One region of the Nocardia sp. NPDC004573 genome, then DNA from elsewhere that is predicted to be linked to it. Evidence: riboswitches for the same ligand, from Rfam matches in the RefSeq annotation. Region 1 holds a riboswitch; each other region holds the start of a gene.

The links. A riboswitch is a leader RNA that binds a small molecule or an ion and turns the genes downstream of it on or off. The one in region 1 is predicted to bind S-adenosylmethionine.
Region 2: linked by a shared signal. The riboswitch ahead of ACWEKR_RS21720 (aminotransferase class V-fold PLP-dependent enzyme) and the one ahead of ACWEKR_RS11675 (rhodanese-like domain-containing protein) in region 1 are both predicted to bind S-adenosylmethionine.
Region 3: linked by a shared signal. The riboswitch ahead of metX (homoserine O-acetyltransferase MetX) and the one ahead of ACWEKR_RS11675 (rhodanese-like domain-containing protein) in region 1 are both predicted to bind S-adenosylmethionine.
Region 4: linked by a shared signal. The riboswitch ahead of ACWEKR_RS15035 (hypothetical protein) and the one ahead of ACWEKR_RS11675 (rhodanese-like domain-containing protein) in region 1 are both predicted to bind S-adenosylmethionine.

Annotation. Positions count from the first base shown of each region.
Region 1 covers NZ_JBSGDA010000006.1:42,245-49,577, reverse strand. Annotated here, with positions in the region: gene ACWEKR_RS11690 (RpiB/LacA/LacB family sugar-phosphate isomerase) at 1-397, shown strand, start outside; gene ACWEKR_RS11685 (serine/threonine-protein kinase) at 506-2,026, shown strand; gene ACWEKR_RS11680 (O-succinylhomoserine sulfhydrylase) at 2,048-3,262, opposite strand; gene ACWEKR_RS11675 (rhodanese-like domain-containing protein) at 3,259-3,675, opposite strand; SAM riboswitch class IV at 3,690-3,806, opposite strand; gene ACWEKR_RS11670 (Rv0361 family membrane protein) at 3,870-4,310, opposite strand; gene ACWEKR_RS11665 (FAD-dependent oxidoreductase) at 4,690-6,075, shown strand; gene ACWEKR_RS11660 (amidohydrolase family protein) at 6,160-7,035, shown strand; gene ACWEKR_RS11655 (DUF456 domain-containing protein) at 7,039-7,333, opposite strand, start outside.
Region 2 covers NZ_JBSGDA010000014.1:43,962-51,294, forward strand. Annotated here, with positions in the region: gene ACWEKR_RS21710 (M1 family metallopeptidase) at 1-354, opposite strand, end outside; gene ACWEKR_RS21715 (Pls/PosA family non-ribosomal peptide synthetase) at 354-4,262, opposite strand; SAM riboswitch class IV at 4,936-5,049, shown strand; gene ACWEKR_RS21720 (aminotransferase class V-fold PLP-dependent enzyme) at 5,097-6,416, shown strand; gene ACWEKR_RS21725 (flavin reductase) at 6,429-6,980, opposite strand; gene ACWEKR_RS21730 (YbaK/EbsC family protein) at 7,108-7,333, opposite strand, start outside.
Region 3 covers NZ_JBSGDA010000009.1:213,190-220,522, reverse strand. Annotated here, with positions in the region: gene ACWEKR_RS17265 (MFS transporter) at 1-732, opposite strand, end outside; gene ACWEKR_RS17260 (TetR/AcrR family transcriptional regulator) at 858-1,571, shown strand; SAM riboswitch class IV at 1,623-1,733, shown strand; gene metX (homoserine O-acetyltransferase MetX) at 1,918-3,075, shown strand; gene ACWEKR_RS17250 (winged helix-turn-helix transcriptional regulator) at 3,149-3,526, opposite strand; gene ACWEKR_RS17245 (nitroreductase family protein) at 3,596-4,243, shown strand; gene ACWEKR_RS17240 (DUF3017 domain-containing protein) at 4,282-4,584, opposite strand; gene ACWEKR_RS17235 (NAD(P)-dependent oxidoreductase) at 4,869-5,771, shown strand; gene ACWEKR_RS17230 (hypothetical protein) at 5,778-6,350, opposite strand; gene ACWEKR_RS17225 (hypothetical protein) at 6,460-6,891, shown strand; gene ACWEKR_RS17220 (tRNA (cytidine(34)-2'-O)-methyltransferase) at 6,941-7,333, shown strand, end outside.
Region 4 covers NZ_JBSGDA010000008.1:47,578-54,910, reverse strand. Annotated here, with positions in the region: gene ACWEKR_RS15065 (DUF1684 domain-containing protein) at 1-57, opposite strand, end outside; gene ACWEKR_RS15060 (hypothetical protein) at 143-472, opposite strand; gene ACWEKR_RS15055 (dipeptide ABC transporter ATP-binding protein) at 649-2,271, opposite strand; gene ACWEKR_RS15050 (ABC transporter permease) at 2,268-3,065, opposite strand; gene ACWEKR_RS15045 (ABC transporter permease) at 3,209-4,213, opposite strand; gene ACWEKR_RS15040 (ABC transporter substrate-binding protein) at 4,216-5,835, opposite strand; gene ACWEKR_RS15035 (hypothetical protein) at 5,899-6,168, opposite strand; SAM riboswitch class I at 6,195-6,288, opposite strand; gene ACWEKR_RS15030 (hypothetical protein) at 6,674-7,333, shown strand, end outside.

The DNA of each region.
Region 1 (7,333 bases):
TGAACTCGGCAAGCGCGGGCACGAGATCGTGCCGCACGGGGCGCTGTCCGACGAGGAGCGCGACGACTGGGCGTGGGCCAGCGAGGCGGCGGCCCGCGACGTCGCTTCCGGGCACGCCGACCAAGCCGTCGTCTGCTGCTGGACCGGCACGGGCGCCTCGATCGCGGCCAACAAGGTCGCCGGCGTCCGCGCCGCCCTCTGCGCCGACGCCTCGACCGCGGCGGGCGCCCGCACCTGGAACGACGCGAACGTCCTCGCCCTGAGCCTGCGCTCCACCTCCAGCGCCGAACTCCGCGAGATCCTCGACGCCTGGTTCACCACCGACCCGAGTTCGTCCCCCGACGACCAGGCCAACATCGCCCATCTCGCCGACATCGAACGCACCGCCGATGCCTGACGACGGACACTGCCGTCTTCGCCCGGCACCCGGCGGCACCGCCGACCTCCGGTGAGCGACGACCGCCCGCCAACACTCGCGACGCGACCCAGGCGATACGGTCGAGACATGTCCGCGCAGAGCGCCGGTGGCGCGTTCGGGAACTATTCCCTGGAACGCTTGCTGGGTCGTGGCGGCATGGGTGAGGTGTGGTTGGCCCACGACCACGACGGCCGTGCCGTTGCCCTCAAGGTGCTGTCGGCGGCGTTCACCGCCGATTCGCTCTACCGGCAGCGGTTCGAGCGGGAAGCGCGAGCGGGTGCCCGGGCGCGCAACCCGCACATCGTGCCCATTCACGCGTTCGGCGAGGTGGACGGTCATCTGTACTTGGAGATGGCCTACATCGACGGCATCGACCTCGGCACCCGATTGAAGTCCGGCCCCCTTCCACCGAACCGGGCCGTCGACGTCATCGCCCAGGCCGCCGAGGCGCTGGATGCCGCACATGCGGCCGGACTCGTGCACCGCGATGTGAAGCCGGGCAACATACTCCTGCACACCAGCGGTTTCGTGTACCTGATCGACTTCGGCATCGCCCGCGCCGCCGACGGCACCGCGCTCACCGCGACCGGACTGGTGGTGGGCACGCTGGGGTACATGGCGCCGGAGCGATTCACCGGCACGGCCGATGCGCGTTCCGATGTCTACTCACTGGCCTGCGTCCTGTACGAAGCGCTCACCGGACAACCGCCCTATGGCGCGGGCGACCCCGCGCAGCAGATGCGCGCACACCTGATGAGCGGACCACCGCGCGCCTCGCGGGCCGTCGGCGGTGTCCCGGCCGCGCTCGACGACGTCATCGCCCGGGGTATGGCGAAAGAGCCGGACGCACGTTACGACAGCGCGGGTGATTTCGCCGCGGCGGCGTCGGCGGCCCTGAACCGGTCCGCGCACGTGCCTGCGAGTCCGCCTGCCGTGCGCTCCCCGACAGCGAACGGCCTACCGGCGACCCGGATCATGCCCGCCGACACCTCGGCACAGCCGACGCCCGGGGACTGGTCACCGGCGCCGGGGCCGCGCGATCGCCGGCATAAGAGCCGATGGATACCTCTCGCCGCAGGGGCGGTGCTCGTCGCCGCAGGGGCGCTGTGGCTGCTGAGCGGCGGCATCGACATCGGGTCCGCACCCGTCGCCGGTCCGACGACGCCCGAAGCCACCACGCCGACCGACCCGTCGCTGCCCTCGACCGGCGGGCAACCCGCCGATTCGGTGCCCGCCGCGCGCGACGGGAATTTCGCTTTCGCGGTGACCGGTGCGGCGACCGCGAATGGTTCCCGCACCACCGTGACGCTGACCGTCACCAACGTGTCCGACCAGGAACAAACCCTGGTCATCTCGGATCAACGGTTGGTCACCACCGGCGGCCGCTCCGTTCCGCCCGACGCGGCGGGCACCGCCGAACTCAATCCGTCCGGCGATGATTTCGCGCGAATCGCTCCCGGCCGCGTCGGCACGATCCGGCTGGCCTTCGACCTGCCGGGAAACAAGAACAAGAACGGCAAGAAGAACGACAAGAAAGACGAGGCGGCAAGCCACGTGGTCCTGCACGGCGCCCCGTCGTCGCCCGGCGTCACCCTGCCGGTCCGCTGACCGGTCCGTGCGACGTTCGGGTCAGGAAAGGGCGTGATCGAGGTCGTCGAGCAGGTCTTCGACGTCTTCGAGACCCACCGAGATGCGCACGACGCCGTCGGTCAGGCCGATGGTGGCCCGGCCTTCGGGGCCCATGGCGCGGTGTGTCGTGGTGGCGGGATGCGTGATCAGGGACTTGGCGTCACCGAGGTTGTTGGAGATGTCGACGATGCGCAGCCGGTTGAGCACCTCGAAAGCACGCTTCTTCGCCTGGTCTTCGGGCGCGTTCAATTCGAAGGTGACCACGGTGCCGCCCCCGCTCATCTGGCCGGTGGCCAGAGCGTGCTGCGGATGTGATTCCAGGAACGGGTAGCGCACCCAGTTCACGGCCGGGTTGCTCTCCAGGAAGCGGGCGATGCGCAAGGCGGACTCGGTCGAATGGCGGACCCGCAGCGGCATCGTCTCCAGGCCCTTGAGCAGCGTCCACGCGTTGAACGGGCTCAGCGCCGGACCGGTGTGGCGCATCAGCGTTTTCACCGGGCCGTCGATGTAGTCCGCGGCGCCGAGGATCGCGCCGCCGAGCACCCGCCCCTGGCCGTCGATGTGCTTGGTGCCCGAGTAGACCACCACGTCGGCGCCGAACTCGAAGCCGCGTTGCAGCAGAGGAGTGGCGAACACGTTGTCCAGCACGACTTTCGCGCCCGCCGCGTGCGCCAGCTCGGTCACCCGGCGCACGTCGACCAAGGTCTGCATCGGGTTTGCGGGCGTCTCGAAGAACACCGCCTGGGTGGGCACCGACAGCGCCTGTTCCCACTGTTCGAGGTCCTCGCCGTCGACGAAGACGGTCTCCACGCCCCAGCGCGGCAGGATCTCGTTGCACACCACGAAGCACGAACCGAACAGGCTGCGCGCGGCGACGAGCCGGTCGCCCGCGCCCAGCAACGCGCCCAGCGCGGTGAACACCGCGGACATGCCGCTGGCGGTCGCGAAGCACGCCTCGGCGCCGTCGAGCAGGCGCATCCGCTCCTCGAACATGGCCACCGTCGGGTTGCCGTAGCGGGAGTAGACGAAGTGTTCGACCTCGCCGGTGAACGCGGCCTCGGCGGCCTCGGCGCTCTCGTAGACGAAGCCGGAGGTCAGATAGAGCGCCTCGGCGGTCTCCTCGAAACCGGAGCGCCGCAGCCCGCCGCGCACGCCGAGCGTCGCGGGACCGACGCCGTCGGGCAGCGGCTTGTCGAACGCGCCGCCGGTGATCACGACTGCCGCCAGGGCAGTCCGAGGGCACGCCAGCCCGCGCCGCCGCGATGCCCGAATTCGTCCAGCGGACCCTCGAAGCCCTCGAGCACGTTGTAGGAGGTGCGGTAACCCGCCGAGGTGGCGGTGATCGCCGCGCCCACGGAACGCTGACCGGAGCGACAGAGGAAGACGACGGGAGCGTCGGGGTCGTGACCGTCGAGCGCCTGCTTCAACTGCTCGACGAACGCCTCGTTGCGCGCACCGGTGGAATCGACCCATTCGATCAGTACGGTCGGCCGGTCGATCGAGCTCGTGTCGGGAACGCCGACGAATTTCCATTCCGCTTCCGTCCGCACGTCCACCAGGACGGCTTCGGGATTGTCGCGCAGCAGTTCCCACGCCTGCTGCGGAGTGATGTCACCGGCATAACTCATGTGCACCTCCTGCGAATCCGCACTTGCCGCGCCCGGGACCGAGGCGCCGCCAGGTCGTCACCCGGAGCACCCCACCGCGGAGGAGGGTTGCCGACCAGCAATGCCGGGGCTTGACACTGGTTCTCATGACCTTCGACTGAGATTGCACCGACCCGGGTCACCCTGTCAAACGGTGGCCGGGACCGTGCGAGCGCTCAGGTGCAGACCAGCCACTTGCCGCCCGACCTGGTGAGATTCCAGGTCGACGTCGCCTCCCGGCCGCCCACCGTCGTGGTCACGGTCGCCTTCCCGCGGTCGCCGTCCACCATGGGGTTGTCGATTTTCGTGATCTCGACCGGCTTTCCGGTGCCGTCCTGGCCCGCCAGCGGCGAGCGGCTCGCGTCGAAATCCCGGCACGCGGTGCCGGGCGGCGGCACGGCGTCGCTGCGGTTGGCGCCGTCGACGAAGTTGCGTACGGCCGCCGCGATGCGGTCGGACTGTGTGACATTTTTCTCAGCGGGCGACAGCACACCGCCGAGCACGATCGCGATCAGCACGATGGCCGCCACCACCGCGGCCGCCACGAACGGGACCACCGAGCGCTTGTCGGTCTGATCGACGCGGACGATCTCGTCCTCCGGCTGCTGTTCGGTCATGACTCGATGATCCCTGGTCGGCGCCGGTATCCAGCGCGCGGCCCCTGGCTGCCACCGCGGCGGCAGGGCGGGCAGATCGCGTCGGCCGCGATAGGTCGCACCCGAGCGGGTAAGCCACGATCGTGGCTTTCGATGGCATCTGCCGAGTTCACGCACCGACGCGGGAGGGCATCGACCATCCCGATAGAATCGCGGGACGGCGGCCTGCTGTCATAGCGAATCGGCAGCTCTTCGCCGCGGCGAACGGAGCACCGTGCAGCTACGAGCCGGCATCGCCGGCGTCCGCACCGGACGGGTGCGAGAGAGCCGGTGCGTCAACTTAGCCTAAGCTAAGCCTGACGTCCTTAATTGTTTCGACCATAAAGGTGCGCGTAAAGAGATGACCGAACAGAGTGCAGCCCGCCCGCTCCGCATCGCGATCGTGGGCGCCGGACCGGCCGGGATCTACGCCGCCGACGCGTTGATGAAGTCGGACGCCGAGGTGAGCATCGACCTGTTCGAGCGCATGCCCGCCCCGTTCGGGCTGATCCGCTACGGCGTCGCGCCCGACCACCCGCGCATCAAGGGCATCATCACCGCCTTGCACAAGGTGCTGGACAAGCCGCAGGTGCGCCTGCTCGGCAACATCGACTACGGCACCGACATCACCCTCGACGACCTGCGGGCGTTCTACGACGCGGTGATCTTCTCCACCGGCGCCAACGCCGACCGCGCCCTGCCCATCCCCGGCATCGATCTGGACGGCTCCTTCGGCGCCGCCGACTTCGTCTCCTGGTACGACGGCCACCCCGACGTCCCCCGCACCTGGCCGCTGGACGCGGAGAAGGTCGCCGTGCTCGGCGTCGGCAACGTCGCCCTCGACGTGGCGCGCGTGCTGGCGAAGACCGGCGACGAACTGCTGCCCACGGAGATCCCGCCGAACGTCTACAAGGGTCTGAAGGCGAACAAGGCCGTCGAGGTCCACGTCTTCGGCCGCCGTGGCCCCGCGCAGGCCAAGTTCACCCCGCTGGAACTGCGCGAACTGGACCACTCGCCCACCATCGAGGTCATCGTCGATCCCGAGGACATCGACTACGACGAGGGCTCCGAGGCCGCGCGCCGCCATTCCAAGCAGGTCGACATGGTCGCCAACACCCTCGAGCAGTGGGCCATCCGCGACGCCGGCGACCGGCCGCACAAGCTGTTCCTGCACTTCTTCGAGTCCCCCGCCGAGGTGCTCGGCGAGAACGGCAAGGTCGTCGGACTGCGCACCGAGCGCACCCAGCTCGACGGCACCGGCAACGTCAAGGGCACCGGCGTGTTCAAGGACTGGGATGTGCAGGCGGTGTACCGCGCCGTCGGTTACCTGTCGCAGAACCTGACCAACCTGCCGTTCGACGACCAGGCGGGCACCGTGCCCAACGAGGCGGGCCGCGTGCTCGCCGACGAGAACGCCGACGGCGCCGCCCGCTACCTGCCCGCCACCTACGTCACCGGCTGGATCAAGCGCGGCCCGGTCGGCCTGATCGGCCACACCAAGGGCGACGCCAACGAGACCATCGCCTGCCTGCTGGACGACGCTCCGGGCTTCACCCCGGCCGAACGGCCCGAACCCGAGGCCGTCACCGAGTTCCTGGAAAGCAAGGGCATCCCGTTCACCACCTGGGCCGGCTGGTACCGCCTCGACGCGCACGAGCGCTCCCTCGGCGAACCCGAGGGCCGCGAGCGCGTCAAGGTCGTCGAGCGCGAGGACATGCTGCGCGCGAGCGAACCGCACAAGGTCTGATCACACCGCGGCGCCAGATTCCGCTGCCATCGCCACACCCCCGGTGTGGCAGCGGAAAATTCGACCCTGAGGCATTCTGTACAAGTGTTCGATGCCCACCTGCACATCTTCGACCCGCGGTTTCCGCTGGCCGAGAACGAGGGCTACCTGCCCGACCCGTTCACCATCGCCGATTACCGCAAGCGCATGTCGCGGTACGACGTCGCCGGCGGCGCGGTGGTCAGCGGGTCGTTCCAGGGAACGGACCAGAGCTACCTGAAGGCCGCGCTCACCGAGCTCGGCGCGGGCTGGGTCGGCGTCACCCGGCTCGACCTGGACGCCACCGACGAGGAGATCCTCGAACTCGACCGCATCGGTGTCCGCGCGCTGCGGTTCAACCTCAAGCGGGCGGCTACCGACATCACCGGGATGACGTTGCAGGCGCTGCGCGCGTACGACCTGGCGGGCTGGCACGTCGAGGTCTACATCGACGGCACGATGCTGGCGTCGCTGCAACCGGTCATCTCCAAGTTGCCCGCGCTGTCGGTCGACCACCTGGGCATGTCCGAGGAAGGGTTGCCGTTCCTGCTCGACCTCGTCGACCGTGGAGCCAAGGTCAAGGCGACCGGTTTCGGCCGGGTCGCGATGAACGTCGCCGACACGCTGCGCCGCATCCACGCGGTGAACCCCGAAGCGCTCATGTTCGGCACCGATCTGCCCGGCACCCGCGCCGGACGCCCGTTCCGGGACTCGGACGTCGATCTGCTCTGCGACGTGGTGGGCACCGACATGCACGCGGTGCTGGAGGACAACGCGCGCGCGTTCTACCGGCTGCCCGCCCGCGAACGCGTCGTCCGCGACGATCCAGCCCCCACCCTGCCGCTGTATCGCCCGGAACCGCCGACGCTGCGGCTGCGCCGCGACGAATTGCCGGAAAGCCAGGCGGGCGACACGATTCCGTTCCCCGCCATCGAGCGGTAGCGGTCAGACCGCGAAGACACCGGCGAGCCAGACGCCGGTAGCCAGCAGCGCGCCGAAGAGTTCGATCAGCATGGACAGCCCGACGCCCTTCAACGCGTGCACCGTCGCCTGCCACGCCTGCCGATTGGCGCGCAGCCGCTGGAGTTCCGAAAGGTACACGCCGAGAACGAAACCCAGGAACAGGCCGACCACCGGAATCACGAAGAACCCCACGACGCCGAGCACCGCGCCGAGGAACAGCGACCGATTCGACACCCCCGCGTCCTTCATCCTGCGGCCGGGCCAGGTGTATTTGACG
Region 2 (7,333 bases), on a different contig from region 1:
CCACGGCCCGCGCACCGGTTTCGGCGTGCCGCCGTACTGCACCACCAGCGAGAGCACGCCACCCGCCGGAATCCGCTGCTGCGGCGTGATCACCAGTTTGCCGTGCTGATGGGTGTACTTCGCGGCCTTGGCGCCGTTGACCGACACCTTCGAGACGCTCAGCGCCTGGGAGAGATCGAGTGCGAACCGGGGGCGCACCTCGGTGGTCACCGCCGTGATCGCGGCGCGGCCGGTGAGCCGGTTGGCGGAGACCCGGTAGGCCAGCTCCAGCTCGTACCGGGAGACCCGATACCCCCGGTTGCCGTTCTGCGGGAGGTACTCGTCGATGGGGGCTTCGTAGAACTTGCCCGTCATCAGCGCGCCCCGGGATCGCCCGTGAACCAGGGCGCGATCGGGTTGCCCCACCAGCGCGTCGAGGCGGGCACCGCGTCACCGCGCATGACCAGGGAGGCCGGGCCGATGGTCGCGCCGTCGCCGAGCGCCGAGGCGGGCAACGCCACGCAGTGCGGACCCAGGGTGGCGCCCGCGCCGAGGGTGACGGTATCCATGGCCATGATCCGGTCGTGGAACAGATGGGTCTGCACCACACAGCCGCGTTCCACGGTCGCGCCGTCGCCGAGAGTCACCAGATCCGCCTCCGGTAGCCAGTAGGACTCGCACCATACCCCGCGCCCGATCTCGGCGCCGAGGCCGCGAAGCCAGAGGTTCAGTACGGGCGTCCCGGTCGCCGCGCGCGCGAACCACGGCGCGGCAACCGTTTCCACGAAGGTGTCGGAGACCTCGTTACGCCAGACGAACGAGCTCCACAGCGGATGCTCCCCGGTGCGTATCCGCCCGACCAGCAACCATTTGGCGGCCACGGCGCTCGCTCCCGCGACGGCGCCCGCGGCCAGCAGCACCACTCCGCTGAGCAGCCCGGCGGCGAGGTGGCCGAAGGTGTGCGCGAGCCACGCGAGGGTGCACAGCACGCCGAGTCCGATCGCGAAGGTCACCAGCACCGGGAGCAAGCGGCAGGTCTCGACGAGGGCGCGGGCGACGCGCAGGCGGGCCGGTGGATCGAAGGTGCGCGCGGTGTCGGCGTTCTCCGCCGCGCGGCGCAGCCGGACCGGCGGGCTGCCCAGCCAGGACGAGCCCGGCTTGGCCTTGGACGGCGCCGCCGACAGCACCGCGACCAGCCCGTTCTTCGGGACCCGGCGGCCAGGGGCGGTCATTCCGGAGTTCCCGAGGAAGGCGCGCTTGCCGACCTTCGCCGCACCGATGTGCAGCCAGCCTCCGCCGAGTTCGTAACCGGCGATCATGGTGTCGTCGGCCAGGAAGGCCCCGTCGGCGACCGTGGTGAACTTCGGCAGCAACAGCACCGTGGATGCCTCCACGCTCTTGCCCACTTTCGCGCCGAGCAAGCGCAGCCACACGGGGGTGAGCAGGCTGGCGTACAGCGGGAACAGGAAAGTGCGCGCGGAGTCCAGCAACCGCTCGGTGGCCCATGCCTGCCAGCCGACCCGGCTGCGCACCGGGTGGTAACCCTCGGTCAGGCCGATGCTCAGCAGGCGGACCGCGACGATGGTCGCCGCCGCGTAGACGCCCAGGCTGAGCAGCGTGGCGAGGGGGAGGACGGCGAACGCGCGCGCGGCGCCGCCCGCCAGGGTGCGGGTGTCGCGAACGAACCAGGCCAGGAACGCGCCACCGGCGCCGATGCCGAGAATGGGCATGGCGGCCAACGCCATCGACGTGACGCCGAAGATCGCGACCCAGTGCCGGGCTCGATCGGGCGTGTGCGCGGGCCAGCGGTGCTGGGCCTTGCCGACCTTCACCGCGGGCGAACCGGCCCATTCCTGTTCGGCCTTCACCTTGCCTGACACCGCCGAACCGGGCGCCACCTCGGCGTTCCTGCCGATCTTCGTGCCGGGCAGCAGAATCGAACGCGAGCCGACCACCGCGCCGGGGCCGACGGTGATCGGGCCCAGATGCACCACGTCGCCGTCGATCCAGTATCCGGACAGGTCGACTTCGGGTTCCACGCTGCATCCGTCGCCGAGCTCGAGCATCCCCGTGACCGGCGGAAGGCTGTGCAGGTCGACGCCCTTGCCGATCTTCGCGCCGAGCGCGCGAGCGAACGGCACCATCCACGGCGCTCCGGACAGGTTCTCGGCGCCGCTGGCCTCGGAGAGACGGACGGCCGCCCACAGCCGCAGATGCATCGAACCGCCGCGCGGATAGCGGCCCGGCCGGATGCCGCGCAGCAGCAGTCGCGCGCCGGCCACGCAGATCGCCATGCGGCCGGGCGGTGAGATGAACAGCAGGAACGCGGTCAGTGTCCACCACCAGGACAGCTGCGGCAGCCACGGCAGCGAGCCGGACCAAGCGGCGATGTTGCCGACGATCGCCAGCCAGGTCAGCCATTGCAGGCCGGTGAGTGTGGTGAGCGGGATGGTGGCGAGCACCTGCGCGGCTTGCGCGAGCACCGGCGTCGGCCGCACCGTGCGCTCGGCGACCGCCACCGCGGGCGTGGTCTGCTCCAGCAGGTCGGCCAGCGCGCCGAGGCGGGGATGGTCGTAGACGTCGGCGACGGCGATCTGCGGATACCGTTCGCGCAGCGCGGTGACCAGCTGCGCCGCCGCGAGGGAACCGCCGCCCAGGTCGAAGAAGTCCGCGTCGAGGTCGCTCGCCTCCGCGCCGAGGATGGCGTCCCACAGTCCGGCGACCCACAGGGCCGTGCCGGTCAGCTCGTTGTCGTCGTCCTCGGCGGCGTTGGGCAGCGGCCACGGCAGCGCGTCCCGGTCGACCTTGCCGGAGGTACGGGTGGGCAGCTCGTCCACGACCGCGAGCCGGGGCACCAGCGGCGCCGGAAGACGCTCGGCGAGGACGGCACGCGCGGCCTTGGCATCGAAGTCCGGGCCGGGCCCGGTCAGATAGCCGACCAGAAGCTTGTTGCCCGCCTTGGTGGTTCGAATGGCCGCCGCCGCGCCCGTGACGCCGGGCAGATGCTGCAGGGCGTTGTCGATCTCGCCGAGTTCGATGCGCCGCCCACCCAGCTTGATCTGATCGTCGGCGCGGCCGAGGAAAACGAGGCCGGCGCTGTCGTTGCGCACCAGGTCGCCGCTGCGGTACGCGCGCTCCCAGCCGACGGAGGCCAGTGGCGCGTATTTCTCGGCGTCCTTGACCGGGTCGAGATAGCGCGCCAGACCGGCGCCGCCGATGACCAATTCCCCGGATTCACCCTCGGCCACCGGGTTACCCGCCTGGTCCACCACGACCAGGTCCCAGCCGTTGAGCGGCAGGCCGATCCGGATGGGCCACCGGCCGTCCAACCGTGCGGCGCAGGCGACGACCGTGGCTTCGGTGGGGCCGTAGGTGTTCCACACCTCGCGCGCCGAATCGCCGCTGCTCGCCAGACGCTCGGCGAGTTCCGGCGGTACGGCCTCGCCGCCGAAGATGAGCAGGCGCACCGCCTCCAGGGCCTCCACCGGCCAGGTCGCCGCCAGGGTCGGGACGGTCGAGACCACGCTGATCTCCCGCCGCACCAGCCAGGGACCGAGATCCGCGCCGGTGCGCACCAACTCGCGCGGGGCAGGCACCAGGCAGGCGCCGTTGCGCCAGGCCAGCCACATCTCTTCGCAGGACGCGTCGAACGCGACCGAGAGCCCCGCGAGCACCCGGTCACCGGGACCGATCGGAGCATCGCGGAGGAACAGGTCGGCTTCGGCGTCGACGAAGGCGGCCGCGTTGCGGTGGGTGACGGCAACGCCTTTCGGCGTGCCGGTGGAACCGGAGGTGAAGATGATCCAGGCGTCGTCGCCGGGGCTGGGCAGTGCCGACCAGGTTTGCTCGCGCTGTTGCTCGGCCGCGCGGATGCCCGCGGCCGTGGTCTGGATGCCCGCCGCGGTCACGATCGCGGTGACCTGCGCCTCGCCGAAGACCAGCTGCGCGCGCTCGTCCGGGTCGTCGGCGTCGACCGGCACGTACGCGGCGCCGGAGTACAGGACGGCGAGGATGGTCACGTAGAGGCCGCGGGTGCCCGAGGGCATGCGCACGCCGACCCGATCGCCCGGTCGCACGCCCGCCGTGGCGAGACGGGCCATGGTCTTCTCGATCTCGACGACCAGCTCCAGATAGGACAGCACCACCTCGCCGTCATCGATGGCGGGGGCGTCGGGATGGGCGAGCGCCGTCGCGGTCAGGATGTCGACGAGCGTTCTCGGTTCGGGTGCGCGGTCGCCGCGCGACAACGGGCGCGCCGGCGCGTCGACGTCTGTCTCGAGCATGGTGCTCTGCGCACCTCCCATCGACTTGCCTCACACTTCCCGTTGTTGTGTCATATCTGGGTTACCAAAGGGCAAACGCCGCGTTGGCCAGTTGTCCACGGTACCCGGGGTTGTCGTCGTTTGTTGTTCACCGGACTGGCCGTCGGATCGGCCGGTCGCGTGCTCGTTGTTGCAGGTGGGCCGGGTATTTGCCGCTCCGGCAGGGCAACTCGCTGGTCGGGGGTTCGCCTTCGGGTTCGCCGGGAGATCGCTGAATCGAAAGTGTGATTCCGCTCATCGAAGCGGACGTGAACTACCCCCTGTGTCCGGGCTCGCGGCGACGTATGTTTCAGCCGGTCGCGGAGGGAGTCCGAGCAGCCCGACGCCGATCGGATCGGTCGGCCCAAGCGGATCCGACGAGGGCGCCAGGAAGTCACGCCGCGCGGAATCGCACTCGCGTCGGGGTCGCAGCGGCCCCGCGGTAACCGCCGAGCGAACCGCGCGGGAGTATGCCGTCCGCGCGGCCCCCGGTTGCCGAGCGACGCGACGAATCCCGCGGCGGGCGCGGCTCGCGTGTCATCGTGGGGGTGCTTGTAATGGCTCGCGCGCGGTGGTTATCTCCACGCGGTGCTCGTGCGGACTCGGGGTCCAATGTGGTTGACAGTGCCGGGGCGCGTCTGCCACTCTCGGGTCAGGTCATGAGTGCCAGCGCGAAGCCCCGGCTTGCTGGCCGGCAACCCCCCTCCGCGGTGGGGTGCTCCGGGTGACGACCCGGCCGCCGCCCGACCGGGCGCGGCAAGCGCGGACTCGATGAATCATTCGATCGCGGGTCCTCTAGCCGACGGGATTCACGTGATGACTACTGCTGTCGACAACACCTGCGCCGCACTCGCCCGAGTCTCCGGTGACGAACTGCGCGTGCCCTTGGTGCAGGGCGGAACCGCCACCTACGCCAACTTCGACTACGCGGCAAGCGCGCCGGCATTGGCCCAGGTCACCGACCGGGTGCAGCAGCTGCTGCCGTTCTACGCCAGCGTGCACCGCGGCGCGGGATACGCCTCCCGGATCTCCACCGAGTGCTACGAGGCCGCCCGCGGGTCGGTCTCCCGCTTTCTCGACGCCGCCGACGATCAGGTGGTGGTCTTCACCCGCAACACCACCGACTCGCTGAACCTGCTCGCGTCCTGCGTCCCCGGCGACACGGTGGTGCTCGACATCGAGCACCACGCCAACTTCCTGCCCTGGACCAGGCGAGGCAGGCGCGTGGTGCAGGCCGCCGACACGGTCGAGGAGACCATCGGCAGGCTGGTCGCCGAACTGTGCAGCAGGCCCGCCGCATTGCTCGCGGTGACCGGTGCGTCGAACGTGACCGGCGAGGTGCTGCCGCTGGAGCGGCTGGCCACCATCGCGCACCAGTGCGGCGCCCGGATCCTCGTGGACGCGGCTCAGCTGGCGCCGCATCGGCGGATCAGTCTGCGCGACACCGGGATCGACTATCTGGCGTTCTCCGGGCACAAGCTCTACGCGCCGTTCGGCGCGGGTGTGCTGGTGGGCAAGCGGGATTGGCTCGACGCGGCGCGGCCCTATCTGGCGGGCGGCGGCGCGGTCCGCGAGGTGCGCACCGACGAGGCCGAATGGGCGCAGGCGCCGCAGCGGCACGAAGCCGGATCGCCGAACGTGCTCGGCGCCGCCGCGCTGGCCGCCGCCTGTGATGCGCTCTGTGCCATCGCCGCCGAAACCCTTGTCGCGCAGGAACACCGGCTCGCCGACCGCCTCCGCGACGGCTTGGCCGCGATTCCCGGCGTCCGATTGTTGCGCATCTGGATCGACAGCCTCGACTCCGTCGGCATCGTCGCGTTCACCCTCGACGACTTCGCTCCCGGCCACGTCGCCGCCTATCTCTCCGCCGAACACGGCATCGGCGTCCGCGACGGGCGTTTCTGCGCCCACCCCCTGCTCACCCGCCTCGGCTTGGACGGCGCGCTGCGCGCCAGCATCGGCCTCGGCACCACGTCCGCCGACGTGGACCGCCTGATCGAGGCGATCGCCACCCTGGCGCGCACGGGCCCCGCCTGGGATTACGCCGCCGAGAACGGCGTCTGGAACCCCACCCCGGAAACGCGTCCCTTCACCTCCACCGCCCCCACCGGCGCGGCTCCCTGCCTCGTCGGCTGAGGACGCCCGGGGTCAGTCGCCGAGGGCGGTCGGCCGGTAGTAGCGCCCGTTGTAGTACAGCAGTGGCGCGGCGGCGGGCTTCTCATCGGTGTTGTCGTGGACTCGGGTGACCAAGCCGACGACGAAGGTGTGGTCGCCGATGGGGATCAACTGGTGCACGGTGGCGCGCAGCCAGATGGGAGTGCCGTGCAGGACCGGTTCGCCCGTGTCGAGTGTCGTCCACAGGCTGCGGTCGGTGAAACGCTCCTCGGCGGTCCGGGAGAACCGGTGGGCCAGGTGCTGCTGGTGTTCGCCGAGGAAGTGGATCACGACGGACGCGGCGTCCAGCATGGCGGACAAGCTGGAGGAGGTGTGCGCGATGTTGAACGACACCAGCGGCGGGTCCAGCGACAGCGAGGCGAAGGAGGTCGCGGTGAAGCCGACCGGCCCCCGTGGCGAAGTCAACGTGACGACGGTGACGCCGGCCGGGTAGTGGCGCATGGAGGCGCGATATTGCTCCGCGGTGATGCCGCTCAGATCATCGGGGACCCGCAGATCCGTCTCGGGTCGTGGTGCGTCGGTCACACCACGAAACTACGCCCCACCCCGGTCGGCGAGTGGCGGCATACGTTGCCCGACCGTCGGCACAACGCCGGACCGGCGACTCGCGGGCACCGGCAGCGGGGTACGCGCCCGACGTGATTCGCGCGAGTCAGTCGACGTCGATGGGCAGCCCCGCCGTGATTCGCAGCAACTCCGGAAACGAGGTGCGGAAGATGGTGTTCGGATGCCCGCCCGCGGCCCAGAGCTCCCGGTGGCGCGCCAGCGCGTTGTCCACCCAGGTAGGCAGATTGGTCGGGTGGCCGACCGGTGCGACACCGCCGATCGGCTGGCCGGTCGCTCGGCGCACCATGTCGGCGGAGGCGCGGGTCAGTGTG
Region 3 (7,333 bases), on a different contig from region 1:
CAGGGTGCTGCCTGCCAGCCAGCCGTCGTCAGCGGCGCGGCTGAAGCCGTACACGATGGCGATCAGGCCGAGCGTCACCGTGACGGCACCGGGCACGTCGTATCCCCCACTACGCGGCGCGGGCACGTCCTTGGCGACCCAGGCCAGCGCGCCGAACAGCGCGATGAGCGCGATCGGGGTGTTGACCAGCAGGCACCAGCGCCACGACGCGTATTCGGTGAGTGCGCCGCCCGCGATCAGGCCGAGCGCCGCGCCACCCGCGGAGATGCCCGCGAACACGCCGAACGCGGTGGCCCGCTCACCCGGTTCGGTGAAGGTCACCGACAGCAGCGACAGCGCCGCCGGGGCGAGCAGCGCGGCGAACGCGCCTTGCAGCGCGCGCCCGGCGAACAGTTCCGCGCCGTTCTGCGCGAGGCCGGCCAGCGCCGAAGCGCCCGCGAAACCGATCAGGCCGATGATGAAGATCCGGCGCCTGCCGAGGTAGTCGGCCAGCCTGCCGCCCAGCAGCAGCAAGCCGCCGAAGATCAGCGTGTAGGCGGTGAGCATCCATTGCCGGTTGCCGTCGCTGATGTCGAGATCACGCTGCGCGAACGGCAGCGAGATGGTCACGATGGTGGCGTCCAGCACCACCATGAGCTGGGCCAATGCGATCACTGCCAGCGCGAGCCAGCGCGCCGAACCGGCCGCTTTTTGCGGCGCGGGCACCGCCGTTGCCGTTTCCGTCACGGTCATCTCCTCGTCCTCGTCGTCCGAGCTATCCTGTCATCGAGCGACATTTGTCGTCAAGAGAAAAATGTCGCATTACGACATTTGACCGTTAAGGACAGAAAAGCAGCAGGTTGCGTTAGCATGGGCACATGCTCGAGTCATCGGCGCCGATGGGCGCGAGCGCAGCGGCCGCCCGCGCCGCGGGCGCCCCACCGACCACAGGGCTGCGCGAACGCAAGAAGCAGCAGACGAGGTTGCGCATCATCGCGGCCGCCTTGGATCTGTGCGATACGCAGGGCTTCGACGCGACCACGATCGAGCAGATCGCCCACGTGGCGGACGTCTCACCGCGCACGATCAATCGCTACTTCGACAACAAGGAGGACATCGTCCTCGGCCCGGTAAAGGACTTCGGCCGTACCATCGCCGAGACGCTGCGCGAGCTGCCCCGCACGGGCAACGAACTCGAGGCGTTGCGCACGGCGTTCCTGCACGTGGTCGATCGAGCCGCCGCGGCGGGCGACGCCGATCCGCTGTCGTTCCGCCAGTTCCAGCAGATACAGCGCATCCTGCGCAGCAGCCCGTCGGTCAGCGCGCGCAGCATGGAACACGCCGACGACAAGAACACCGCGATCGCGGCGGTGGTCGCCGAGCGTCTCGGCACCACACCCGACGCGCGTCCCGTGCGGCTCATCGTCGGCACCTGGCAACTCATCGGCCACATCGGCATGGAATGCTCGGACGACACATTCCTGGACGAGGACCTTTCAGCCGCGGCCAGGGCGGGCCGCGCCGCGTTCACCGAGACCTACGATGAGTTCGTCCGCGCCTGCTGCGGGGCGCCGGGCGCCGCGGACCGGTGAGTTCGACGGAGGATTTCGGGCGCTGACCGCCGCCGGTTATGATGCCGGGCAGGTCATGAGTACCAGCGCCAAGCCCCGGCTCGCTGGTCGGCAACCCTCCAGCCGCGGTGGGGTGCTCCGGGTGATGACCTGGCTCCCGAGAGCCGGGAGCAAGCGCGTAACAGGAGGTCGCCGGCATGTGTTGTTGTTCGTCACCCACACACCGCTAACCCCTGCTGTACCGGCGAACACCTGCTTGGGAGCAAACCATGAGTGAATTCACCGCGCCCGGGGCCGAGCCCGCGCAGTGGTCTTTCCGCAGCGTGGACATTGCGGATGCGCACGCAGGTTCAGCGACGGCGGCGACGTGACCGTGGGTACCGAAGCGAACGCACGAACCTCCGGCGTCGCCCTGCCCCCTCCGGATGGGCGGCTCGGCACCATCGCCATCGGGGACGTGCGTCTGGAGAACGGCGCGGTCATCCCGGACGTCCACTTGGCGGTGCAGCGCTGGGGTGAACTCTCGCCCGGCCTGGACAACGTGGTACTGGTCGAACACGCGCTGACCGGCGATTCCCATGTCGTCGGCAAGCCCGACGACGTGCACCCGATGCCCGGCTGGTGGGACGGCATGGTCGGGCCGGGCGCGCCGCTGGACACCGACGAATGGTGTGTGATCGCGACCAACGTGCTCGGCGGCTGCAAGGGCAGCACCGGGCCCTCCAGCCTCGCCCCGGACGGAAAGCCCTGGGGCGCGAGGTTTCCCGAGATCTCCATCCGCGATCAGGTGACCGCCGAGGCGGCTCTGTTCGACCTGCTCGGCATCGAGCGGCTCGCCGCCGTCGTCGGCGGGTCGATGGGCGGCATGCGGGTGCTCGAGTGGATGGTGGGGGCGCCGGAGCGGGTCGCCGCGGCACTGGTGCTCGCGGTCGGCGCCCGCGCCACCGCCGACCAGATCGGCACCCAGACCACCCAGATCGCGGCGATCAAGGCCGATCCGGACTGGCAGGGCGGCGACTATCACGGCACCGGCCGCGCCCCGACGACGGGCATGGCCCTGGCCCGCCGGATCGCGCACCTGACCTACCGCACCGAATTCGAGCTGGATCACCGGTTCGAGAACAAGCCTCAGGACGACGAGGACCCGTGGCACGGCGGCCGCTACGCCGTGCAGAGCTACCTCGACCATCAGGCCGAAAAGCTGTGCAAGCGTTTCGATCCCGCCACCTACGTCCTGCTGACCGAGGCGATGAACCGTCACGACGTCGGTCGCGGCCGGGGCGGCATCGAGGCGGCGCTCGCGGCGACGCCGGTGCCGTGCGTGGTCGGCGGCGTCGACTCCGACCGGCTGTACCCGCTGCGGACCCAGCAGGAACTCGCCGATCTGCTGCCCGGCTGCGACGGGCTGGACGTCGTGCACTCGCGCGACGGGCACGACGGATTCCTCACCGAGGCGGCGGCGGTGTCGAAGCTGCTGACCGAGACCATGCGCCTGGCGCGCGCCGTGGTGCGGCCCGAACGCTGAGCGGTTCGGCCCGGCCGTCGATCGCCGCACAGTGCCCGGCGGCGTTCCGGGCGCTGTCCGCGTCGCCTTGCGCTCAGAGCGCCGCGCGCCGCCGCGCGGATTCGATCAGGTTGATGTTGGTTTCGATCCATTCCCGCAGCGCGGCGATCGGCGTGCGCAGACTGTGGCCGAGTTCGGTGAGCGTGTAGTCCACCCGCGGCGGGATGGTGGGATGCACTGTGCGAGTGACGAATCCGTCGTTCTCGAGTTGCCGCAACGTCTGCGTCAACATCTTCTGGGAGATCCCATCGATGCGGTGGCGCAGATCGGTGTAGCGCAGGGTGCCGTCGGCGAGCGCGTCGATGATGAGCACCGTCCACTTGCCCGCGATGTGGTCGAGAATCTCCCGCGTCGGGCACTTCGCGGAGTACACGTCGGCGGGCAGGCCGGAGCTTTCGACATAGGTGGACACCTATTGGAGTGTAGCGCACCGATTAGTGCCTTCTTCCTAAGAGAGTGTGACTCTCCGATAGTTAGAAATATGGAAACGCAAACACTTTCGGTGGCCGACGCGATCCGCGGGCGTCGCACGGTGCGCCACTACCGCTCCGATCCGGTGGCACCCGAGCTGATCGAGGAGTTGCTCGAGCTGGCGATGCAAGCGCCGAGCGCATGGAACATGCAAGACCGGTCGATCGTGGTGGTGACGAGTGAATCCGGCCGCGCCGCGCTGTCGGAGGCGGCGTTCGGTCAGCCGCAACCCACAGAGGCGCCGGTGGTGCTGGTCTTCGTCGCCGATGCCGCCGCCTGGCGAGCGGCCAACGCCGACATCGCCGAACTGGCCGGCCGCAACGGCGCGTGGAACGCCGAGTTCACCGCTATGTTCGACGCGCGCGCCGAGTACCTGACCTTGGAGCGGCACGGGCTGCTACGGGAGAACGCCGTCAAGAACGCGATGATCGCCGCCACCTACGCGATGCTCGCCGCCACCGGTCTCGGATTGGCCTCGGCACCGATGAACGGCTGGGACCCCACGCTCGTGAAACAAGCCATCGGCATCGGCGACCGCGACGATCTCGCCATCGCGGTGCTGGTCACCATCGGCTACAGCGACACCGTCCCGCCCCACCCCGGGCGCCGCCCGCGCGCGCGAACTGTTTTCGCCGAGCGATATCCCGCTGCCCGCTGATCGCCAGGGCGGCCCGGCCCGGCCGGGTCGCCCGCGCCTCAGCCGACGCCGAGCGTGTTGATCGTGGCCGCGAGAAACAGGATGCTCGATCCGAGCAGGGTCAGCGCGCCGACGTCGAAGGGCTTGCTGCGCACCGCGAGCAGCCCCACCCGCGCGGTCGGCAGGCACAGCCGGAACGCCGCCGCCAGCAACGTCGCCCCCCCGAAGAAGAACGCCCCGCGCCGCCACCGATCGGACGCGACGAAAACCACCGCCACCACGATGACCAGCGTCACAACCACCATCGGCAGATGGGAACGCAAGAACTCCGCCCCCGGACTGCGTCGCCTGGCGACAGGCATGTCGGCATCGGTCACGCCCCGATTCTTGCAGACCTGCCCGCGTCCGGTCCGCCGGAGGTTCCGCGAGCTTGGCTGTCGCGCCCATGGCGACCGCCTCGATGGCGACGGCCGATGGTGACTCCGGTCACTTGGGCCGGGTTCCACTCCCGGCCACCTGGGCGCTTACCTGAACGTGCGGAACTGGTGTCGAAAGTGCGTACTTGTCGTCGTCGCGGGCTGAGCAAACACTCGGTCGTGGTCAGGAAGCCGTGAGCCCTACGGGCACAGCGCGCGAGGGGAGTCGCATGAACGATCGGACAACCGCGGTGACCGTGCTCGGCACGGGTTCGATGGGTTACGCCCTCGCAGAGGCTCTTCTCGCGGCGGGATATTCGACCACCGTGTGGAATCGCAGCCCGCAGCGAGCGTCTGCGCTGGTGGCCGTGGGCGCGCGTCAACAGCTCGCCGTCGCCGATGCCATCACCGCCAGCCCGCTGATAATCACCTGCCTGACCACGTTTCAAGCGACCCGCGACACTTTGACCGCTGCCGACACCGAGCTGAACGGGCGAACGCTGATCACTCTCAACAGCGGCACCCCGGCCGACGCGCGAGACTTCGCGCGGTGGGCCGCCGGCCGAGGAGCGCGTTTCCTCGGTGGCGCGATCAAGAACGTACCTGCGGCCGTCGGGAAGCCGGACACACTGCTGTACTTCGGCGGCGAACCGGACATCTTCGACGAGCACAAGGAAACACTGCGAGTGCTCGGTGGTGAACTCGTCCATCTGGGTGCCGAACCGGACCTGGCCGCTCTCTACGAATCTGCGGTCGGCGCAACACTTCTGCCCACACTGCTCGGATTCTTCGAAGGCGCAGCGATACTGTCCGCGCGCGGTCTGACAGCACGCACAATGGTGCCGTATTCGATCAAATGGCTACAGATGATCGAGTCACTGCTGCCGGTCATGGCCGAGGAGATCGACAGCGAGGACTACACCCGGCTCGGCTCGTCGATCGCGCTGTTCCACAACGCGATCGGCGACGACGAGCGACTCGCCGCGGAGTCGGGCGTCGATATGTCCTGGCATGCCCCGATACACGACCTGCTGCACCGAGCGGTAGCCGAGGGCCTGGGCGAGCAGAGCATCACAGCGCTGGTCCAGCTCCTCGCACCCGACCGTCGGCGGGTCGATACCCGGGAAATCTGAGAGGATTCATCCCTTGGCCGTGACGGTCCATATCGCCAACTCGGCTTCGCGGGACTGCGTTCCGTCCCACGGATGATCCCGAAAGCGCTCGTCGGTCAGGTATTCCACGTACTTCGCTCCGGTATACGCCCAATTGGTGACCGCCAGCTCGGACGTCCGCTGCCCGAGCTGGCTTTTCTTCCACACGTGTGCGATGTCGGTGGCGATCGGGCGTAGATCATCCGGTGCTGCCGCCGTGGGTATGGTGAGGGTGACGAGGAACGCCAGTTCATCCAGGGTGGCCGGGCTTCCCACCACATGCACGGACGTGAGACATGCTCCCACCGGAAGGTTTATCGCTGTCAGGGCGGTCTTCAACTCCCCGGTGACCAGAGGATCGACAGACAGGGCGGGGCAGCCTGCTGGTATGGCTGCCGTCGAAGTCGTTGTCCCGGTCGGCTCCGCCGCCGGATCCGCCGAACTCCCGGAACCGCAACCTGCCAGCAGCGCAACGCCGGCGACGACGACGGCCAGCAGACTCGATCCGGCACGAACCACCGCCCCCACCATGTTGCCTCCGCTCAGGTTCGACGCGGCCACGGACAGCGCGCCCTCCCGCTCAGCTGGTCTATCGCTTCCTACCGGATCGAAAGCGTCGTCGTCCAGTGGTATGGCCACCCCTGGAGACAGGGCACGCTCGGGTGACAACATGTCGATCATGATCGCGCGACGACTTCCCCTTCTCGCCGTTACCGCCCTTCTGGCGGTGGGGCTCGGCTCCGGCGCCACCGCTACCGCGACACCTCCGCTGTCGCCTCCGGTGCTCGAGGAGGTCTTCTCGGTGCCCGGAACCGTGTCGGCGAAGTTCCACAATCCCAACGCCGAGGGCATGTGCTGGGTGTACAACGACGACACCGGGGAGATCTTCGGCGGCAACAACCCCACCTCGTTCGCCATCGCGGACGGCAAGATGGTCCAGACGTCGCTCGGCAACGGGTCCCTGCCCGCCGGACAGATGCGCGTGCGTGGCGCATGCGCCTGGGAACGGCCCACCGGCGATCCCCGCGCGGGCGACACCGCGACGACGGACATCGTCACCGTCGACGTGATCGGCAAGCCGAGCACGGGCAGCTTCGGCTGAGGCCTCGCCGGTAGCCCCGGCGGTCGTGGCGCCTGGTTGACTGACACCCGTGTTCCATCTGATGTTCCACGAGCCGCGCATTCCGCCGAATACCGGCAACGCGATCCGGTTGGTCGCGGGGACCGGGTGTCATCTGCACCTGATCGAGCCGTTGGGGTTCGATCTGTCGGAGCCGAAGCTGCGCCGAGCCGGGTTGGATTACCACGATCTGGCGTCGGTGACGGTGCACGCGACTCTGGCGGCCGCGTGGGAGACGTTGCGGCCGGAGCGGGTTTTCGCGTTCACCACGCAAGCCACCACCCGGTTCACGGACGTGGCCTACCGGGAGAACGACGTCCTGCTGTTCGGCACCGAACCCACCGGCCTGCCCGCGGAGGTGCTGGCGGACCCGCACGTCACCGACCGGCTGCGCATCCCGATGCTGCCCGGCCGCCGCTCCATG
Region 4 (7,333 bases), on a different contig from region 1:
CGTGTGGTGCCACTGCGCCCACTCGGTCTCGAAAACGCTGGTGATGCTCGTGGTCATGACGCTCGGGCTCCTTCGTGGGCGGTGGTGCGACGGTGCGGATGGCGCAGGCCGGGGTGGTCGCGCAAGCGGGTGGAGAGCGGCATCAGGCGGTTCCCTCCGCGTCGATCCGGTTCCGCAGCGCCGGGTGTGTTCCCGCGGCGGCGACGTCGGGCGCCAGGAGCAGCGCCTGCCGCCACAGCGCGGCGTGCGCGCCGGGCGAGGATCGGATGACGCGGCGGTCGCGCTCGCCGCGGGCCGGGGCGACGGCGTGCAGCCGCGCGTTGCCGGAGGTATCGGCGGCGCGTGGGGCGCGCAGTCGGGTGCGCCACCATCGGGCCGGGTCCGGTCCGAAGGCGACGGGGGCCGCGGGAACTTCCGGCGCCGGAGTCGATTCGGCGGCGGCCGGTTTCCGGTTGAAGGCGGAGTACACCATCAGGACGATCCTTTTCGGTCGGTGCCACCACGTGGTCGGCTCGTGGCCGGTGGTGGGCTCCGGTGAGCGGAGAGGGGTGATCGCGGAGGACGCAACGGGTTCCGGGCGGCTGCGGCACGGGGCCCTGCGCTGCTGCCGGTTCAGCACCCGGCTGTGGCGGTAGGTCTGATTCGGCGTCACGACACCCCTTTCGCGACGGCGGGGGCCGGGATGGCCGACAACAGCTCGCGGGTGTACTCGTGCCGCGGGTCGCCGAAGATTGCGGCGGTGCGGCCGTATTCGACGATGCGGCCGTGCCGCAGCACCGCGACATGGTCGCTGATGCGGCGCACCACCGCCAGGTCGTGCGAGATGAACAGGTAGCTCAGCGACAGCTCGCCTTGCAGACGATCCAGCAGTTCGAGGATCTGAGCTTGCACCGAGGCGTCCAGCGCGGAGACCGGCTCGTCGAGCACCAGCAGTTCGGGGTGCAGCGCCAGAGCGCGGGCGATGGCGACGCGCTGACGTTGTCCGCCGGACAATTCCGCGGGCCTGCGCTGCGCGAACTCCGCCGGGAGCGCGACCTGTGCGAGCAGCTCCGCCACCCGGTCGCGCCGTTGTGCGCGCTTCCCGACGCCGAACGCGCGCAGCGGTTCTTCGACGATCGCCCCCACCCGCCAGCGCGGATCCAACGAAGCGTAGGGGTTTTGGTACACCACCTGGAAGCGCTTGCGCAGCGCGCGCAGTCGCGACCCGCGAGCCTCCGACAGCGGCTGCCCGTCGAAGACGACCTCGCCGCGGTCGGCTTCGATGAGCCGCAACGCGATCCGCGCGGTGGTGGACTTGCCCGAGCCGGATTCACCGACCAGCGAGAGGGTTTCGCCGCGGCCGAGTTCGAAGCCGACTCCGGCCACCGCGGTCACGCTGTCGCCTCCGTGCGCGCGGAATGTCTTGTGCACCTCGCGCAGAACCAGCAGCGGTTCGCCGTCCCGGGGCTTGGGCGCGCGGTAACCGCCCGCCGGGGCGAGGCTCGGCGAGGCGGCGAGCAGGCGCTTGGTATACGGGTGCCGGGGGGCGGCCAGCAGTTCGGCGGTCGGGCCGGTCTCCACCAGCTCGCCGCCGTTGAGTACGACGAGCCGGTCCGCGCGTTCGGCGGCGACGGCCAGATCGTGGGTGATCAACAGCACCGCCGTGCCGCGCGCCGCGATCTGCTCGGCGAGCCGGTCCAGCACCCGGCGCGCGACGGTCGCGTCCAGGGCGCTGGTCGGCTCGTCGGCGATGATCAGGTCCGGTGCGCAGGACAGGGCCGCGGCGATGAGCACCCGCTGGCGCTGCCCGCCGGACAGCTCGTGCGGATACTGGGCGGCACGCAGTTCCGGCCGGTCCAGCCCCGCGTCGGCCAGCAGTTCGATCGCCCGCGCCCGCGCCGTCTTGCGGTCGGCCAGCCCGTGCACCAGCAGCGCTTCGGCCACCTGGTCGCCGACGCGCCGGACGGGGTTGAGCGACAGACCGGGGTCCTGCGGGACGAATCCGATGCGGGCTCCGCGCAGCCGTCGCAGCACGCGTTCGGAGCCGGTGTCGACGACGGCGCCGTCGAAGGTCACGGTTCCGCCGGTGATCTCGGCATGCGCGCCGAGCAGGCCGATTACGGCGTGGGCGAGCGTGGACTTGCCGGAGCCGGACTCGCCGACCAGCGCCACCACCTCGCCGCGGGCCACGGTGAGTGATACACCGTCGAGCGCGGTGACCGGGCCTGCCGCGGACCGGTATCGCACCCGCAGGTCCGCCACGTGCAGCAGCGGTGCCGCCGGGGCGCTCACGCGGGTGCTCCGTTCCCGATGGCGCGGCCGAGGCGCTGGGCGGCGAGCACGACAGCGATGATGACGAAGCCCGGCAGGGTGGTCATCCACCACGCGGTCGCGAGGTAGTTGCGGCCCTCGGAGATCAACGTGCCCCACTCGGGGGTGGGCGGTTTCGCGCCGTAACCGAGGAAGCTCAGCGCCGACACGGCCAGCACCGCCATGCCGAACTCGACCGCGGCCAAGGCGAGGACGGGCTGGACCGAATTGGGCAGCACGTGCCTGGCGAGCACCGTGTACCAGCGCACGCCCGCGGCGTGGGCCGCCTCCACGTACACCGCCTGACGGACCCGCAGCACTTCCGAGCGCATCACGCGCGCGAAGTTGGCCACCAGCGAAACGCCCACCGCGACCGCCACGTTGCCGGTGCCGAAGCCGAGCGCGGTGACCAGCGCGAGCGACAGCAGCAGCGCGGGCACCGAAAGCAGCACGTCGACCAGCCGCATGACGACGGCGTCGACCACGCCGCCGATCGCGCCGGCCAGCAGCCCGAGCAGCGACCCGGCGACGAGCGCGATGCCGACGGCGGCCAGGGTGGCGGTCAGCGAGAGACCGGCTCCGTGCACCATCCGGGTGTACAGGTCGCGTCCGAGATTGTCGGTGCCGAACCAGTGTTCGGCGCCGGGGCCCTGCAATTTCTGCGCGGGCACGCCGGTCAGCGGGTCGCCGCCGGCGAAGACCGACGGTGCGAGCGCCCACCCCAGCGCCAGCAGTGCGACGGCGCTCGCGACCAGCACGCCCGCGTTCCCGCGCACCCGCTTCCAGCTCACGGTGGGCCGCCGCAAGCCGGGCAGCACCGCGCGGCGCTGTTCCTCGGTGACGTCAACCACGAATCCACACCTCCTCGGTGAACGGCGCGCCGTTCCCCGATCCGGCGGCAGGGCTGACGAAAGTGACGTCAGGCACGGATGATCGCCTCCTCGGCGGTGTCGGCGGCAGCCTGCTCGGACTCGCCGCTCACGGCCGGGGAGCGGGCGGCGATGCGCGGATCGAGCAGCGGATACAGCAGGTCGACCGCGAGATTCACGCTGACGAACACCACCGAGGTGAGCAGCACGATGCCCTGTACCACCGGGATGTCCTGCGCCAGCACCGCGGTCTGGGTCAGCCTGCCGACGCCTTGGCGCGCGAACACCGTCTCCACCACCACCGATCCGGCGAGCATGTTGCCGACCAGGACTCCCGCGATGGTGAACGCGGGCACGCTGGCCGGCCGCAGCACGTGCGTGCGTTGCACCCACCAGCGCGATCCGCCCTTGGCCAGCGCCACGTCCACGAACGGCTGCCGCCAGGTTGCTTCGAGTCCGGCGGTGAGCACCTGCGCGATGACCGCGCCGATCGGCAGGGCCAGGGTGAGCGCGGGCAGCACCGTGCCGGCGAACCCGTGCCCGCCGAACGCGGGCGCCAGCCGCAACTGGAACGAAAACACCTGCAGCAGGAGCAGTCCCGTCCAGAAGGTCGGCACCGCGACGCCCAGCGACGGCAGCGCGGCCAAGGCGTTACGCAGCCACGGCCGCCGGGTCTGGGTGGCCGCGACCGCCAGCGCCACGCCTCCGGCGACCGCGAAGAGCAGCGCCGCGCCGGTCAGTGCGAGGGTGGCGGGCAGCGCGTCGCCGATCGCGCCGGTGACCGGCTGCCCGGTGGCGATGGAATGTCCGAGATCGCCGCGCGCGGCGTGCGCGAGCGCGGTCCAATACTGGTCCCACAGCGGCCGATCCAGTCCGTAGCGAGCCTGCAACTCGGCGATGGCGGCCTTGTCCACCGGTGTGCCCGAGCCGCCGCCGTCGGCCGCGATCGAGACCGGGTCGGCGGGCAGCAGGTAGAGCACCACGAACGAGAGCGTGAACGCCGCCCACAGCACCCAGACCGCTTGCAAGGCCCGCAGGGCCAGATAGCGTGCCATGGCTAGCGTCCGCTCAGCCAGGTGTCGAAGAACTGCAATCGCGCCGAGGCTTCGAACTTCAGATCCCGCGTGTTCGCGCCCGCCCCGATCGCCTGGGACAGCTCGACGGTCGGAATCTGCAGTCCGGCGTCGAGCACCTGTTCCTGCGCGGTACGGATGAGCCTGTTGCGTGTCGCGGTGTCAGTGGTGCTGACCTGGCCGTTCAGCGCGTCGTCCAACGAGGGGATGGGGCCGCGCGCGTTGAGATTGCGGCCGTCGAGGCCGAAGGACGTGCGCAGGATGTCGCCGTCGGCGCGGGTGGTGTTGCCGTAGGAGGTGTCGAAGTCCTTGCTGTTCTGCCGCGCCGTGGTCTCGGCCACCGATACCAGGTCCAGCTTCAACTCGACGCCGACCTGCCGCAGCTGCTGCTGCACCAGTTCGAGGATCGCCTGGTTGCCCGCGAACACCTGGCTGAACAGCACCGAGAACGACAATCGCGCACCGTTCTTCGCCCGGATGCCGTCCGCGCCGGGGACCCACCCGGCTTGGTCGAGGATGGTGCGCGCCTTCGCCGGGTCGTAGGCCAGGCGTGCCGAGAGGTCGGTGTAGCCGGGGGTGGTGCCGGCCAGCGTGCTGGTGGCGGGCTTGAACTGCGGGCCGAGGACGGTGTCCACCAGTTGCCTGCGATCGATCGCGGGCAGCAGCGCCTGGCGCACCGCCGGATCGCGCAACGGCCCGCGGGTGACGTTCGGCTGCAGACCGAACGGCACGCCCGGGTTGGCGGTGCTGAGCACCCGGCCGCCCGCCGCCTCGATCTGCGGGGCGTCCTGCGGCAGCGCGTCGCTGATCGCGTCCAGCTGCCCGGAAGCGAGGCTGCCGGTGCGCACCCCGGATTCGGGCACCACGGTGAACTCGATCTTGTCCAGGTAGGCCTCGCCGCGGTGGGCGAACACCGCCGAACCCCAGCGGTAGCCGGTGCGCTTGACCAGCGTCGCCGAAGCGTCCTGGCGGTAGGCCGCGTAGGTGAACGGTCCGCTGCCCACGTTGTCGCCGAGGCAGCGCTGCTCGGCCGGCTCGGCCGTGGTCACGTCGGCCTGGATGCCGAGCGCGGCGGTCGAGGACGCCTGCAGGAACGGTGCGTTGGGCTTGCTGAACTCCACCCGGACGGTGAGCCGGTCCACGGCCGTGGTGCCGACGTAGCCGGTGAGGTAGCTGCTGCCCAGCGGCGCCTTGCCCGAGCCGAGCTTCACGACCGAGTCGAAGGTGTTGCGCACTGATTCGGCGGTGAGCGGCGTGCCGTCGCTGAAGGTGACGCCGTCGACGAGATGGAAGGTGAAGACCTTCGCGTCGGGGCTCGCCTCCCAGCTCTGGGCCAGCCACGGCTTCAGCTCGCCGGTGGCCGGGTCCTGGTCGGTCAGCGAGTCCACGATCTGCCGGGTGACGTACAGCGTCTGGTTGGTGCCCGCCTGGGCGGGATCCGAGCAGGTCGGCGCCTGGGACAGGCCGTAGCGCAGGGTGCCGCCGGGCTGGGGCGGGCCCGCGTCGCCGCCGGGCGCGGCCGAATCACTGCCGCAGGCGGCCACGGTGGTGGCCGCGGCGAGCGCGCAGGCCAGCGCGACGATTCGGTGACGGGTTCGGGTCACGGGGCAACTCCAGATACTTCGGTGCGGGCGAACGGCTCGCCCTGGGCGGGGTGTGTCATCGGCTCAGCGCTTCTTCGGCAGTCCGGGCGGGTTGATCCGCGATTCGGTGACCGTCTCGCTCCGCAGGCCCCAGCGGTCGATCACCTGCTGGTAGGCGCCGTGCTCGATGGCGTGGGCCAGCGCGTGCTGCACGGCGGTGATCAGCCCGTTGCCCTTCTTGGTGTGTGGGCGTCGTGCCGGAATGGGCGGACGCGGGGACGGGGCGGCGGCCTGGTCCGGCTCCATGGGCGCGCGGGTTTCGGGGGCGGCGTCAGGTGCCGTGGACGCGCTCACGACGGGTCCTCGATGATCACTTCGTTCCTCCATCGATCCCGGCGGAAGCACCCGCACCCGGTGACCGGGGGGTTGCTGCGACGTCGACGAGCCAGGTCTCTCGGTCGCTCTGGATGGTTGGCGCCGAACCCTCGGCAACGAATGTCGGGGGCGAGCCGAATCATGATGCCCAGCAAGGGAAGGCCGGAACAAGGGAAGTAATCAGCGTGAGCGTAGACCTTGCCGACGCCGATGCCTCGGATCTTGGGAGTAACCAGGGATACGCTGATCGCTCGCGGGCGGCGTGGGGCCTGGTCGCGTCGCGGAGGCGAGCGTGCGGTGGCGGGATCCGGCGGCCCGATGCAGCATACGACTATCGCCAGCGCCGGGGAACGCCGGTCGGGCACGCGGAAGTTCGTTCCGGGCAAACAGGACTCGCCAAGAAATTGCTATGCCAAATCCGGGCTGTTGGAGGCGTTTGCCGGAGTACTGTGCCCCTCGATCGTTCCGCCGATGAGGAGGTTTCGTGACCATATTGCGCCGTCTGACCCAGTTGTCCGCTGTCGCGACCAGTTCCATCGTCTTCGCGCTCGCCGGCCCGGCCACCGCGTTCGCGGCTCCGGATGCCGCGCTTCCCGCGTTCTCCGAACACTCCGTGCCGGTCGCCGCCCCCGGTGACCTGTTCGGCGCCTACCAAGCCGCGATCGACGCGCTGCGCGCCCTCGGTATCCAGCCCTTCGCCTATCCGAGCGCGTCGGCATTCTGCCTCGACAACACCACGGCCGGTCTGGCTCCTGCCGTGGCGGGCGCCATCCCGGGGCCCTGGCCGAAGAACACCGTGCAGATTCCCGGCCAAGACCTCAGCGCCGTCAAAGCGGGGCAGGCCATGTTCACCTTCGTGCCCTACGGTCTCGGACCGGACGGCTCGAACACCGGGGGCATGCAGGTGGCATGGCTCAACCTGAGCACCGGCCGCGGCGGCACGGCGGCCATGGGGCCGCTGCCGGAGGTCGCCCGCTCGATGATCCCCGCGGCCGTTCCCGCGGACCTGCGGCCCGCGGCCGAGCAGGCGATCCGGGACTTCCTGGTCGCGTCCCTCCCGATGGGTGGGGTGCGCGCGGTCCCGGTGGACACCGGCAAGGGCACCGTTCTCGCCGCGGTATTCGGCACGGTGCACAACGGCGCC